Regions from separate parts of the Allorhizobium sp. nf9_anc genome, predicted to be linked through region 1. Evidence: riboswitches for the same ligand, from Rfam matches in the RefSeq annotation. Region 1 holds a riboswitch; the other holds the start of a gene.
The links. Region 1 has a riboswitch for FMN ahead of ribB (3,4-dihydroxy-2-butanone-4-phosphate synthase). Riboswitches for the same ligand answer to the same signal wherever they lie in the genome.

Region 1 (7,523 bases):
GATTGCGGTGGGGCTTGCCCCAGACGGAAAGGCTTTTTGAATGCTTAACAACGATACCGTTCAGACCATCCGCGAGAAGGCGCTATGGATGCGCCGTCGCGCCTTCAAGATGGTCCATGACGCCCAGCTCGGGCATCCGGGCGGGGATTTCTCTGCCATTGATATCATCGCGACACTCTATTTCGGCGTGATGCGATATGATGCAGCAAAACCGGCGCTTGAGACCCGCGACCGCTTCATCATGTCGAAGGGCCATGCGACCGGCGCGCTCTATACCGCACTCTGTGCGGCCGGCTATTACCCTGAGGATTGGCTGGACACCTACATGCAGCCGAATTCGAAGCTGAATGGCCACCCCAACCGGAACTATCTGCCCGGTGTGGAGACGAACACGGGGCCGCTCGGCCACGGCATGCCGGTCGCGCTGGGCATCGCGATCGCTGCCCAGATCTCGGGTCAAGACCATCGCACCTTTGTGCTGACGGGCGACGGCGAATTGCAGGAGGGTTCCAACTGGGAAGCCGCGATGACCGCCGGCCACCGCAAGCTTGAGAACCTGACCCTGATCGTCGACCGCAACCGCCTTCAGCAGGGCATGGGCACCGAGGAGACCAACGGGCTCGATCCGCTCGACGAAAAGTTCCGCGCCTTCGGCTGGGATGCCGTCATGGTCGATGGCCATGATATCGGAGCGCTCTTCGACCTTTTGGCCCCATCGCGCAGTGGCATGGGTCGTCCGCTCTGCATCATCGCCAACACGGTGAAGGGCAAAGGCGTCTCCTTCATGGAGAACAAGGCCTCATGGCACCACGGCGTGCCCAATGCCGAACAGTACAGAATTGCTTTGGAGGAACTGGTCTGATGGCTGCTCCCGCAACGAAACAGGACGGCTTTCACGATTGTCGTGACGCTTGGGCCCGCACGCTCGAGGAACTCGCGGCCCACGATCAGCGGATCGTCGCAGTCGTCAATGATTCCGTCGGCTCATCGAAACTCGGCGGCTTCCAGAAGGCCTTCCCCGACCGGCTCGTCAACGTCGGCATCGCCGAGCAGAACATGGTCGGCGTCGGTGCAGGCCTTGCCAATGGCGGCAAGGTGCCCTTCGTTTCGGCCGCCTCGTGCTTCCTCACGGCCCGCGCCCTGGAGCAGATCAAGGCCGACATCGCCTATGCCCGCTTCAATGTGAAACTCGTCGGCCAGTCGTCCGGCGTGGCCTATGGCGAACTCGGGCCGACGCACCACTCGATCGAGGACTTTGCCTGGCTGCGTCCGCTGGACGCCATCACCGTGATCGTGCCTTCTGATGCCTGGGAAACGGCGGAAGCGGTCAAGTGGGCAGCCGCCCATGAGGGGCCTGTCTACATCCGACTGAGCCGCATGCCGGTGCCAGACCTTGACGTCAAGGATCGCGTCTTCCGTACTGGAAAGGCAGAACGCGTGCAGGACGGCAGCGACGTGACACTGATCGGCTGCGGCACCACCGTGCATCTCGCGGTACAGGCTGCGGATAAGCTGCGGAGTGAAGGCGTCTCGGCACGTGTGCTCAACATGGCGACCCTCAATCCGCTTGACGAGGAGGCACTTGCCGCTGCCGCCGGCGAAACCGGTGCGATCGTGACGGTGGAGGAAGCCAATATCCGTGGCGGACTGGGCGGCGCCATTGCCGAGTATACGGCAGGACACCAGCCGGTCCCGGTGGAGCGGGTCGGCTTTCCCGGTTTCGTCGTCACCGGCTCCGTTGATTTCCTCTTCGATCATTACGGCATCACCCCCGATGGGATCGCCGCGGCGGCCCGCCGGGCGATCGCGCGCAAGCGGTGAGTTCGATGGCGCAGGACATGCCGCTTATCCTTGCCATCGATCAGGGCACGACCAACACCAAGGCCGTGCTCGTTGATGCCTCCGGCAAGGTCGTCTCCAAGGCCTCGGCACCCCTTGCATCGCAGTATCCGCGCCCGGGCTGGGCCGAGCAATCGGCCGACGCCATCTGGAAAAGCGTCCAGTCCGTCATTTCTGACATCGTGGCGGGCAGCCACGGCCCCATCGCCGGGATCGCCATCAGCAACCAACGCGAGACCCTCGTGATCTGGGATGCTGAAACCGGCGAACCAATCGCACCCGCCATTCTGTGGCAATGCCGACGGACGGCGGCAGCATGCCAGGCCCTGATCGATGCGGGACACAATGCAGCCGTCGTCGATGTGACCGGGCTGGCGATCAATGCCCTGTTTCCGGCATCGAAACTCGGCTGGGTCATGGAGAATGTCGCTTCGGCGCGGGATCTCGTCGAAAGCGGGCGACTGCGGGCTGGCACAGTGGACAGTTGGCTGTTGTTCAAGATGACGGGCGGCGCTGTCTTTGCAACCGACCATTCCAACGCCTCACGCACCATGCTCTTTGACACGGGAAAACTGTCGTGGAGCCCCGAACTCTGTAGCCTGTTCAACGTCACGGCCTCGGCGCTGCCGCTGCCCCTGTCCTCGAACAGCCGTTTCGGGGAAACCGCATCAGGGACAACCGCATTGCCTGCAGGCACGCCGATCCTTGCCATGATGGGTGACAGCCATGCGGCGCTCTACGGCCACGGCGTGCGCGCGCCGGGCCTGGTCAAGGCGACTTATGGCACAGGCTCGTCACTGATGACCCTGACCGACAGGCGCGTGCTGTCCGCGCATGGTCTTTCGAGCACGATCGCCTGGTCGGATGACAGCGGCGTCGCCTACGCCCTTGAGGGCAATATCACCGTCTCGGCGCAGGCCATCGCCTTTGCCGCGACCATGCTGGGGCTTTCAGGCCCAGCAGCACTGTCCGATCTGGCGCAGACAGTTCCGGATAGCGGCAGCGTGGTCTTCGTCCCGGCCCTTGCCGGTCTCGGTGCACCACACTGGACGGATAATGCCACGGGCACGATTTGCGGCATGACCCATGCAACGACGCCAGCCCATGTCGCCCGCGCATCAATGGAGGCTGTCGCACTTCAGATCGCCGATGTCTTTGAAGCCATGCAGCAGGATGTCGGGCTCACACTGTCCGGACTGATGGCGGATGGCGGCGCTTCGACGAACGACTTCCTTATGCAGTTGCAGGCTGATGTGCTGCACCGGACGGTGCTGCGCGGCGATCAGCCGGAAGTCGGCGCCCTGGGGGCTGCGGTGATGGCATTTCGCTCGTTGGGGGTCAGTACACCCGAGCCCTCCCATGCACGTCGGTTCGATCCCGGGACCATGGAGGCGGACGCGCGCGCCGATCTGCTGATGCGCTGGCATGAAGCAATCGCACGGGTGAAGTCACCGGTTTCAATTACCGTTTGAGAGTGGCCGAAAGAGTTGATCTCTCGGCCACACCAAGGCTTTAGGCGGCAACCGCCTTGCCGCTTTTCTGACCTGCGATGTGGAGCGCCAGATCCGCGATCGTGATCAGCGGCAGTTGATGCTTCAGGCAGAACTCGCGCAGTTCCGGCAGGCGCGACATGGTTCCATCGTCATTCGCCACCTCGCAGATGACGCCTGAGGCCTTGAGGCCCGCGAGCTTTGCGAGGTCGACTGCCGCTTCCGTGTGGCCGGGACGGCCCAGCACGCCCTCGGGATGCGCGCGAAGCGGGAAGATATGGCCCGGACGGGCGAAGTCATCAGGCTTCGAGCTTTCGTCCAAGAGCGCGCGTACGGTCGCGGCCCGGTCGGCCGCCGAGATCCCGGTGGTCGTGCCCTGGATGTAGTCGACCGAGACCGTGAAAGCGGTCTTCAGGTATTCGGTGTTGCGTGGCACCATCAGCGGTATGTCGAGCGCATCCAGCCGTTCACCTTCCATTGCGACGCAGATCAAGCCGCGGGCATGTTTCATCATGAAGGCGACGGCCTCCGGCGTAACCTTCTCCGAAGCGATGATGATATCGCCTTCGTTCTCGCGATCCTCGTCGTCAACGACAACGATCATGCCGCCCTTTGCGAGCGCCGCGATTGCATCTTCAATTTTCGAGACTGTCATTTCCATGCCTTTCAAGGGTAACCCGCTTTCGCGGTAAAACACGACCTTGCGGTCGCAATTTTCCCTTGGGCGAACAAAAGCGCGCTCCCGCCCTGACGCGCGGGTCTACATGCCTTGCTCTCTTCCATCCGGACTATACCGTCGGCTCCGGCATCGCACCGGATCTGCTGCCTTCTGCCGAAACAGAAGCGCTCGCGGGCTCCCGGCAAAACCGGATACCGCCGGTGGGGAGTTTCACCCCGCCCTGAGAACATCATCAATGTAGATAAGCGGCGCCCCCGCGCCAAGCAAAATTCGACATGTTTCATCCCTGTTCGATGAGATTCCCTGACTAACACCGACCGCATTCGTGAGATTGCCATAACGTCACCGAGGGTCAGTCCGCACATTCTCTGATCGTGGCCACCAATGGACCGTGAAACGCGGATGACCCGTGGGCACCCGCAGACTAGGACCATCGTGAGGATTGGGTGGCATAAGCCTGTGGCGAATAGACACCTGGAGTACCGATTGACATTTTTATTAAACGCGTTTATTTAACGCGCGCAATTTACATCCCGCAAGGAGAATACATGCCCAGGCCCGCCTTGACCGAAGAAGAGATCCGCAGCTTTCGCAGAACGATCCTGAGCGCCGCCGCCAAGATTGTCGGGCGTGAGGGCCTTGGCCAATTGTCGATGCGCGGGCTGGCGGATGCTCTCGGCGTGACCGCCGGAGCGCTTTATCGGTACTATCCAAGCAAACAAGACCTAATCATCGACTTCTGTCGCGACGCGATTACCGACCTCAGAAATCGCTTCGATGAGATCCACCGGAGCGTCGATGATCCCCTGGCGGCCATCCGGTCGATGATGATGGCCTATGCTCGTTTTGGCCTCGAAGACAGCGATCGGTTTCGGATGCTCTTCCTCGATAATGATCAGGGCCTGACGTCGCCGCTTATGGATGACGAGGCGACGATGCAGCCCTATCGGCAGCTCGCCGAGCAGGTTGCCAGGGCTGCAGAAGCGGGCCTGATCGTTACCGCCGACAGCGAGCGGTCCACGCAGATCATCTGGGCCGGCGTGCACGGTCTCGTCACCCTCTCTTCTACCTTCAACGATTTCGACTTCGGAAATGTCGATCAGCTCGTCGATGAGATGATCGAACTGTTCATCAGCGGGCTTCGCCCGCAGGGAGCCTCACAATGAAGACAAGCATCCTGAAATACGTTGCTCTCGCGGGTGTCCTTGGCCTGCTGGCAGGCTGCAGCGAAGCCGAGCCGGAAGCCAAGGCGCCGCGGCCGATCAAGTCGGTGGTCGCGGAGGTCCGTTCGATCGGCGAGACTGTCAGCCAGACCGGCGAGATCCGCCCGCGCTATGAGACCCCGTTGAGCTTCCGCCTCGACGGCCAGCTCACCTTCCGCGTGGAGAATGGCATCGAGGTCAAGGCCGGCGAGCTCCTCGCCAGCATCGACAAGGTGCCCTCGCAGAACAACGTTCTGACCGCACGCGCCGAACTGGCAACCACCCAGTCGGCCCTGGAATTCGCCCGGCTGACCGCCGAGCGCAACCGTGAGCTCTTCGCCAAGAATGCCATATCGCGAGCGCAACTGCAGGAGGCCGAAGCCAATCTTCAAACAGCCGAAGCGCGCTTTGCAGCCGCCACGACCGCTTTGTCCACGGCCGAGGAGACGCTGACCTATACCGAGATCAAGGCGCCGCGCGACGGCATCATCTCAGCGGTCGGCGCCAATGTCGGCCAGGTCGTGCAGGCCGGCCAGCAGGTGCTGACGATCATCTCTAACCAGGATCGCGACGCCGTCTTCGATGTGCCGGAGCACATGCTCAACGTCGGCGCTGAGACGACTGAGGTCACCGTCAGCCTGATCTCCAACCCGGCCGCGACCGCGATCGGAACCGTACGTGAGGTCACGCCCTCTGCCGATCCGATCACCCGGACCTTTCGGGTCAAGGTATCGCTCGACGACATGGGCCAGCGTATGCCGTTCGGTGCCGCCGTGCTCGGCACCATCGTGCTCTCGCCGAAGGATTTGGTCGAGCTGCCTGCCTCGGTCCTCACAAACAACAACGGTGCGACAGCGGTCTTCGTTTTCGACAAGACATCGAGCAAGCTCGCCTATCGCACCGTCCAGGTCGATCGCTACGACGACCAGAACATCTACGTGTCTTCGGGCCTTGAGACGGGCGACATCGTTGCTACTGCCGGGGTGAGCAAGCTGCGTGACGGCGAAACCGTCAAGCTTGAGGCAGGGGAGGGTCAGTGATGGGCAACGCATCGCAACCGCAGGACAAGAAGTTCAACCTTTCCACTTGGGCGCTCCAGCATCAGTCGCTGATCATCTTCCTGATGATCATGACCATGGTTGCCGGCATCTGGAGCTATCAGCGTCTGTCGCGCAACGAGGATCCGCCGTTCACCATCAAGACCATGGTGGTCTCGGCGCTCTGGCCGGGCGCCAGCACCACGGATACGGTTAACCTGCTGACCGAGAAGCTGGAGAAGAAGCTCTCCGAGACACCTTATCTGGACCATACCCAGAGCTATTCGCGCCCCGGCCAGTCGGTCATCTTCGTCAACCTGCGTGACGATGCCCCGCCCGCCGAGGTCTCAGACGTCTGGTACCAGGTGCGCAAGAAGATCACCGATCTCGCACCGACACTGCCCCAGGGCGTGCAGGGGCCCTTCTTCGACGACGAATTCGGCGACACCTTCGGCAGCATCTACGCCTTCCAGGCGGAGGGCTTCTCCAAGCGCGAACTGCGTGACCGCGTCGAGACCGTGCGGGCGGAGCTCCTGTCGATTAAGGACATCGGCAAGGTCAATGTCCTCGGCGTCCAGGAAGAAGAGATCGTCATCGAATTCTCCTCCGCCAAGCTCGCCAGCCTCGGCGTCGATCCGGTCGCCGCCATGGAAGCGATCCGCGCACAGAACTCGGTCACCCCGACCGGGACCGTGCGCACGGAGAGCGAGAAGGTCTCGCTGCGCGTCAGCGGCGCCTTCACCTCCGAAAAAAGCCTGCACGACCTGACCTTCCGCGTCGGTGACCGGTTCATCCGGCTCGAAGACGTCGCCACCATCGAGCGACGCCTCGTCGACCCGCCGGCGCCCGCTTTCCGCGTCAATGGCGAGCCGGCCATCGGCCTTGCCATCTCCATGTCCGAGGGCGGCAACCTGCTCGAATTCGGCGATGCCCTGAAGGGGCGCATGGCCGAGATCGCCGCCGAACTGCCGCACGGCATCGAGATGATCCAGGTGGCCGACCAGACCACCGTCGTCAAGGATGCCGTCGGCGGCTTCGTCAAGGTGCTGATCGAAGCGATCGTCATCGTCATCGCGGTCTCCTTCGTCTCGCTCGGGACCCGGGCAGGCCTCGTCATCACCGCCTCGATCCCGCTTGTGCTTGCCATGACCTTCTTCGGCATGGATCTCGCCGGGATCGGTCTACAGCGCATCTCGCTCGGCGCCCTGATCATCGCGCTCGGCCTGCTGGTCGACGACGCTATGATCACGGTGGAAACCATGGTCTCCAGCCTGGA
Region 2 (7,523 bases), on a different replicon from region 1:
ACATGATCGTTCCGCTGTTCGTCGGCCGTGAAAAGTCCATTCGCGCTCTGGAAGAGGTGATGGGCTCCGACAAGCAGATCATGCTGGCCACGCAGATCAATGCCAGTGACGACGATCCGGCCCCGGACGCCATCTACGAAGTCGGCACCGTCGCCAATGTCCTCCAGCTCCTGAAGCTGCCCGACGGCACCGTGAAGGTGCTGATCGAAGGACGTGCGCGCGCCAAGGTCGAGGCCTACACGGCCCGCGAAGATTACTACGAGGCGAAGGCCCGTATCCTGGCAGAGCCGGATGAAGATGCCGTCGAGATCGAGGCCCTGTCTCGCTCGGTGGTCTCGGAGTTCGAGAACTACGTGAAGCTGAACAAGAAGATCTCTCCCGAGGTTGTCGGTGCCGCAAGCCAGATCGAGGATTACTCGAAGCTTGCCGACACGGTCGCCTCGCATCTCTCTATCAAGATCACCGAAAAGCAGGAAATGCTGGAAACGGTGAGCGTGAAGACGCGCCTTGAAAAGGCGCTCGGCTTCATGGAAGGCGAGATCTCCGTTCTCCAGGTCGAGAAGCGTATCCGCTCGCGCGTCAAGCGCCAGATGGAGAAGACCCAGCGCGAGTACTACCTCAACGAACAGATGAAGGCGATCCAGAAGGAACTCGGCGACGGCGAAGACGGCCGTGACGAGATGGCCGAACTGGAAGAGCGCATCGCCAAGACCAAGCTTTCCAAGGAAGCCAAGGAAAAGGCCGATGCCGAGCTGAAGAAGCTGCGTCACATGAGCCCGATGTCGGCGGAAGCCACCGTCGTGCGCAACTATCTCGACTGGCTGCTGGGCCTTCCCTGGGGCAAGAAGTCGAAGGTCAAGATCGACCTCAACGCGGCTGAAAAGACCCTCGATGAGGACCATTTCGGTCTCGACAAGGTCAAGGAACGCATCGTCGAATATCTGGCCGTCCAGGCCCGTGCGACGAAGTTGAAAGGCCCGATCCTGTGCCTCGTCGGCCCTCCGGGCGTCGGCAAGACCTCGCTCGCCAAGTCGATCGCCAAGGCGACCGGCCGCGAATACGTGCGCATGGCCCTCGGTGGCGTCCGTGACGAAGCCGAGATCCGCGGTCACCGCCGGACCTATATCGGCTCCATGCCCGGCAAGATCGTGCAGTCGATGAAGAAGGCCAAGAAGTCCAACCCGCTCTTCCTGCTCGACGAGATCGACAAGATGGGCATGGATTTCCGTGGCGACCCTTCGTCGGCTCTGCTCGAGGTGCTGGATCCGGAACAGAACTCGACCTTCATGGACCACTATCTCGAAGTGGAATATGACCTGTCGAACGTCATGTTCGTGACGACCGCCAACACGCTGAACATCCCGGGTCCGCTGATGGACCGTATGGAGATCATCCGTATTGCCGGTTACACCGAGGATGAGAAGCTCGAGATCGCCAAGCGGCACCTGCTGCCCAAGGCGATCAAGGAACACGCCCTGCGTCCGGAAGAGTTCTCCGTGGCGGATTCGGCGATCATGGCGATCATCCAGCAGTATACCCGCGAAGCCGGCGTGCGTTCCTTCGAGCGCGAGCTGATGAAGCTCGCCCGTAAGGCCGTCACCGAAATCATCAAGGGCAAGGTGACCTCGGTTGCCGTGACCGGTGAGAACATCAACGAATACCTGGGCGTTCCGCGCTTCCGCCACGGCGAAGCCGAGGGCGAAGACCAGGTGGGCGTTGTCACGGGTCTTGCCTGGACGGAAGTGGGCGGCGAACTGCTCACCATCGAAGGCGTCATGATGCCCGGCAAGGGCCGCATGACGGTCACGGGCAACCTGAAGGAAGTGATGAAGGAATCGATTTCCGCTGCGGCATCCTATGTCCGTGCGCGCGCCGTCGATTTCGGCATTGAGCCTCCGCGCTTCGACAAGTCGGACATCCACGTCCACGTGCCGGAAGGTGCAACTCCGAAGGATGGTCCGTCGGCCGGTATCGCCATGGCAACCGCCATCGTCTCCATCATGACCGGCATTCCGGTCTCGAAGGATGTCGCAATGACGGGCGAAGTCACATTGCGTGGCCGCGTCCTGCCGATCGGTGGCCTCAAGGAAAAGCTGCTCGCAGCACTTCGTGGTGGCATCAAGAAGGTTCTGATCCCGGAAGAGAACGCCAAGGATTTGGCAGACATCCCGGACAACGTGAAGAACAACATGGAGATCATCCCTGTGTCCCGTATGGGCGAGGTGATCCGTCATGCGCTGGTTCGCGTGCCTGAACCGATTGAATGGGACGGAACCGTCGAAACGCCGGCAATCGGCGTGGTTGATGGAACCGACGAAACCGGTGCAACAGTCGCTCACTGAGGCAATTCTGCCATAAGTGAGCCACAAAGCTCCAAAACCGACAAAAAGGCTGGCATTTTTGCCAGCCTTTTTTGTGAAAAGCCGCTTAAAAGGCTTGTTTTCCGGGGCTTTCGGGTGCTTTTGAGTTGCGAAGGGCAGAAGCTTTCGTATTCTCCGCCCGACTTAATCATTTGAGTCGTTTCATACCAATCAGAAAGGGTGGAAACATGAACAAGAACGAACTCGTATCCGCGGTCGCCGAGAAGGCTGGCCTCACCAAGGCTGACGCAGCCTCTGCCGTTGATGCCGTTTTTGAAACGGTCCAGGCTGAACTGAAGAACGGCGGCGACATTCGTCTCGCTGGCTTCGGCGCCTTCACCGTCGCCCGTCGCGAAGCCTCCAAGGGCCGCAACCCGTCCACCGGCGCTGAAGTCGATATCCCGGCTCGTAACGTCCCGAAGTTCACGGCCGGCAAGGGCCTGAAGGACGCTGTCAACAGCTGATCCGTCGTGACCGTCGCCACCCTTCGGTGCCGATGGTCAGCTGACATCTCTGGTGAGCCCGGCCCCGTGCCGGGCTTTCTTTTTGCGCTCTTGCGCTGCAGCATGGGCTGTCATATTTCTATTGCGCCGGATTGTCCGGCATTCGTTCTCAGGGCGGGGTGAAACTCCCCACCGGCGGTAAAGGGGTAGCCCCAAGCCCGCGAGCGCCTGTTTCTCCTCAAGGGGAGGGCAGGGTCAGCAGATCCGGTGTAACTCCGGAGCCGACGGTTAAAGTCCGGATGAAAGAGAATGAGGTCAGGCTGTGCCTTCGTCGGTTCCTCGGATCCGGTGTGGGCCCTGCTGCGTGCTGCCGTTCCCCGTTCGGGGCCGGTCTTAGCGTCCTCATCTGTCCTGATTTGTGTTGGTCCTTTGGATTAAGGAAAAATGACATGAATCAGAGCTCGGTTTCAATTCTGCGCTCCCGGGCCGTTGTCGGTGCCGGATTTATGGTTTTGGCAGGCGTTGCCTTTGCCATTCTCAATGTCGTCACGCAGTGGCTCTCGATGACGCTCGGCTTTCCGCCGGCCTCGACCGCCTTCTGGCAATACGGCTTTGCTCTCGTCCTCTCTCTTCCGCTGCTCTTCCGGCTCGGCCTGCGCGCCATGAAGACCGCCTATCCGGTCCGCCACATCCTGCGCGTCCTGCTCGCCGCCTTCGGCGTTCAAGCCTGGGTGACGGGCCTTGCCACCGTGCCGATCTGGCAGGCCATCGCGCTCGTCATGACCTCGCCCTTCTTCATCATCATCGGCGCACGCCTCTTCCTTGGTGAGACCGTCGGTCGCGACCGTTGGCTGGCGACGCTGACGGGCTTTGTCGGTGCAATGATCATCCTCCAGCCATGGTCGGACACGTTCACCCTGGCAGCCCTCCTGCCGGTGCTCTCCGCGCTGCTTTGGGGTGGCTCGTCTCTGATCATGAAGAACCTCACCCATTACGAGGCGCCGGAAACCGTGACCGTCTGGCTTCTGGTTCTGCTGACCCCGATCAATGCCGGCCTGGCGGTCGCGGGTGGCTTCGTCGTGCCGGAGGGGCTGACACTCTGGCTGCTTCTGGGCGCAGGCCTCCTCACAGCCCTCGGCCAGTATCTGCTGACGCTCGCCTACAACGCTGCCGATGCGGCCTATGTGCAGCCGTTTGACGATCTGAAACTGCCACTCAATGTCTTCGCCGGCTGGATCGTTTTCGGCTATGCACCGAGCGGCTATCTGTGGCTCGGCGCGCTGCTCATCCTCGGTGCGTCGCTGTTCCTGATGCTGCGTGAGGCGGGCAAGGAAACATCGCCAGCCTGATCAGCAGGTAAATGTCGGATCGACATCGTGCTGTCATCCGACTGTCATCGGACTGGCTCAGAAACCTCTTGTTCCATTTCTGGATACTGGAGGTTTCCCGATGACCCATGGTCTCTCCCGCGTCGCCCTGACGGCGGCGCTCTTTGCATCCGTGGCCCTGCCGGCCGCTGCCGAACAGGTCTTCAACCGTATCGCCACTTTCCCCGTCGCCGCCAACCTGCCGGCCGACAAGGAAAAGCTCTCGACGACCTCGGCCGAGATCATCACGGCCTCGGAAGACGGCAACACGCTGATCTATTCCGACAGCCCGCTCGGCGGCATCGGCTTCATCGACATCACCGACGCAAAGGCACCGAAGGCTGCCGGCGCTTTGATGATGGACGGCGAGCCGACATCCGTTTACGTGGCTGGCGCTAAGGTTCTTGTCGGCGTGAACACGTCCGAGAGCTTCACCAGCCCGTCGGGCAAGCTCGCTGTCGTCGACATCGCCTCCAAGGCGATCGACGCCACCTGCGACATCGGCGGTCAGCCGGATTCTGTTGCCGTTTCCAAGGACGGCTCTTTCGTCGCGATCGCGATTGAGAACGAGCGTGACGAGGAAGTCAACGACGGCGCCCTGCCACAGATGCCGGCCGGCGACCTCGTCATCATCTCGCTGAAGGACGGCGTTGCCGATTGCGGTACCATGAAGCGCGTCGCACTGACCGGTCTCGCTGAAGTCGCCCCTGATGATCCGGAGCCGGAATTCGTCGCGATCAACAGCCTCGGCGAAATCGCCGTCACGCTGCAGGAAAACAACCACATTGCCATCGTTGACGGCAAGACGGGTGAGGTGAAGGCCCATTTCTCCGCCGGCACCGTTGACCTTGAAGGTATCGACACCAAGTCGGAAGGCGCTCTGAAGTTCTCAGGCTCCAAGGAAGGCGTTCCGCGCGAGCCTGACGCCGTGAAGTGGCTCGACGATAACCGCTTGGTCGTTGCCAACGAAGGTGACTGGAACGGCGGTTCGCGTGGCTTCACCATCTTCGACAAGACCGGCAAGGTTACTTACGAAGCCGGCGCTTCGCTCGAAATGGCGATCGCCCAGATCGGCCACTTCCCCGACAAGCGCGCCCGCTCCAAGGGCGTCGAGCCGGAAGGCCTGGAAGCCGCAACCTTCGGCGATCAGAACTACTTCTTCGTCCTCGCCGAGCGTTCCTCGGTCGCCGCTGTCTACAAGGACACGGGCGCCGAGCCGGAACTCACCCAGCTTCTGCCGTCGGGCGTCTCCCCGGAAGGTGCCGTCGCCATCCCCTCGCGCAACCTGCTGGTCACCGCCAACGAAGTTGACCTCGGCGAAGACGGCGGCCCGCGTTCGCATGTCATGCTCTATGAGCTGGCAGAAGGCACGCCCGCCTATCCGATGATCCAGTCTGCCATGGTCGATGGCGCACCGATCGGCTGGGGCGCTCTCTCGGGTCTCGTCGGCGATGCCGAAAAGGCAGGCACGCTCTACGCCGTCAATGACAGCTTCTACGCCATGCAGCCGTCGATCTTCACGATCGATGCTTCGCAGAAGCCTGCTGTCATCACCTCGGCGCTGCCGATCACCCGTGGTGGCTCTGCGGCCCAGAAGCTCGACATCGAGGGCATCACCCTCGACGGCAAGGGCGGCTTCTGGCTGGCATCGGAAGGCGATCCGGCCAAGCTCGTCGGCCACGGTCTCTACAATGTCGACGCCAAGGGTGAGATCAAGGCCGAGATCGGCTTCCCCACTGAACTGCTCGCCGGCCAGACCCGCTTCGGCCTAGAAGGCATCACCGCGATCGGTTCCGGCGACGACATGACGCTCTGGATGGCCGTTCAGCGCGAATGGGGCGATGACGAGAAGGGCTCGGTCAAGCTTCTCTCCTACAACCCCAAGTCCAAGGAATGGGGCGCTGTTCGCTATCCGCTCGAGGCTGCTGGCGAAGGTTGGGTCGGCCTGTCGGAAATCACCGCTCATGGCGACCATGTCTACATCGTCGAGCGCGACAACCAGGTGGGTGACAATGCGAAGCTGAAGAAGCTCTACCGCGTCGCCATCGCCGACCTGAAGCCTGCCAAGATCGGCGAAGAGCTGCCGACGGTCACCAAGGAAGAAGTCCACGACTTCATCCCGGACCTGAAGGCCGCCACGAACGGTTACGTCGTCGACAAGCTCGAAGGCTTCGCCTTCGACGCCTCGGGCAAGGCCTTCGCCGTCACCGACAACGACGGTGTGGATGACTCCTCGGGCGAGACTTTGTTCTGGGAAGTGAACCTGCAGGGTACCAACTGATCGAAAGATCAGAGCACGTAAAACAAAAGAGGCCGGGTGATCGCTCACCCGGCCTCTTTCTTTGAACCCTTTAGCGTCTTACCAGCGATGGTGCACATGCGGCGCGATCAGCCGCTCATAGACCTCGCGCGACGCTGCCATGACATCGGCAGACAGGGCGGCGAGATCGGAGGCGGCAGCATTTGCCTTGGCCTGCTCGCCGTTGCGGGCGCCAGGAATGACGACCGTGACGGCCTCGTGCATCAGGATCCAGCGGAGTGCGAACTGCGCCATGGACGCGCCTGCGGGGACCAGCTTGCGGACTTCCTCAACCGCTGCGAGACCCGTCTCGAAGGGAACGCCCGCAAAGGTCTCGCCCACATCGAAGGCTTCGCCATTGCGGTTGAAGTTGCGATGGTCTTCTGCTGCAAACTGTGTGTTGGCGTTGATCTTGCCCGAAAGCAGACCGCTTGCCAGCGGCACGCGCGCAATGACCGCGACGTTGCGGCGCTTGGCTTCCTGGAAGAACAGGGCAGCCGGGCGCTGGCGGAACATGTTGAAGATGATCTGCACCGAGACGACGCCCGGATATTCGATCGCCTTGAGCGCTTCCTCGACCTTTTCGACCGACACACCGTAATGCTTGATCTTGCCGGCCTTGCGGATCTCTTCGAGCCCCTCGAACATCTCCTGACGATAGTAGACGTCGGTCGGCGGGCAGTGCAGCTGCACGAGGTCGAGGCTGTCGATTTCGAGGTTCTGCAGCGACCGATCGATGAAGGCCTCGATATTGGCCTTGGTGTAGCCATCAGCCACATGCGGGTTGAGCCTCCGACCGGCCTTGGACGCCACCATGGGCCGTTTGCCGCCACGCGCCTTCAGCACCTCGGCGATGATCTTCTCCGAACGACCGTCGCCATAGACGTCTGCCGTGTCGATGAAGGTCATGCCCGCGTCCAGGGCCACATTGAGCGCAGCACGGCCGTCGGCCTCCGACACTTCGCCCCAGGATCCGCCGATCTGCCAGGCGCCGAAACCGATATCGCTGACGGTAAACTCCGTCCGGCCGAATTTATGTTCTCGCATCGTCATG

Region 2: another riboswitch for FMN. It lies ahead of AC02Y0_RS10470 (DMT family transporter); the one in region 1 lies ahead of ribB (3,4-dihydroxy-2-butanone-4-phosphate synthase).

The regions. Positions count from the first base shown of each region.
Region 1 is NZ_JBWHZM010000004.1:71,640-79,162, forward strand. It holds gene AC02Y0_RS24750 (transketolase) at 41-862, shown strand; gene AC02Y0_RS24755 (transketolase family protein) at 862-1,821, shown strand; gene AC02Y0_RS24760 (FGGY family carbohydrate kinase) at 1,827-3,311, shown strand; gene ribB (3,4-dihydroxy-2-butanone-4-phosphate synthase) at 3,352-3,984, opposite strand; FMN riboswitch at 4,097-4,240, opposite strand; gene AC02Y0_RS24770 (TetR/AcrR family transcriptional regulator) at 4,557-5,174, shown strand; gene AC02Y0_RS24775 (efflux RND transporter periplasmic adaptor subunit) at 5,171-6,250, shown strand; gene AC02Y0_RS24780 (efflux RND transporter permease subunit) at 6,250-7,523, shown strand, end outside.
Region 2 is NZ_CM150481.1:2,166,911-2,174,433, reverse strand. It holds gene lon (endopeptidase La) at 1-2,342, shown strand, start outside; gene hupB (DNA-binding protein HupB) at 2,549-2,824, shown strand; FMN riboswitch at 2,965-3,118, shown strand; gene AC02Y0_RS10470 (DMT family transporter) at 3,253-4,152, shown strand; gene AC02Y0_RS10465 (esterase-like activity of phytase family protein) at 4,253-6,451, shown strand; gene AC02Y0_RS10460 (aldo/keto reductase) at 6,530-7,516, opposite strand.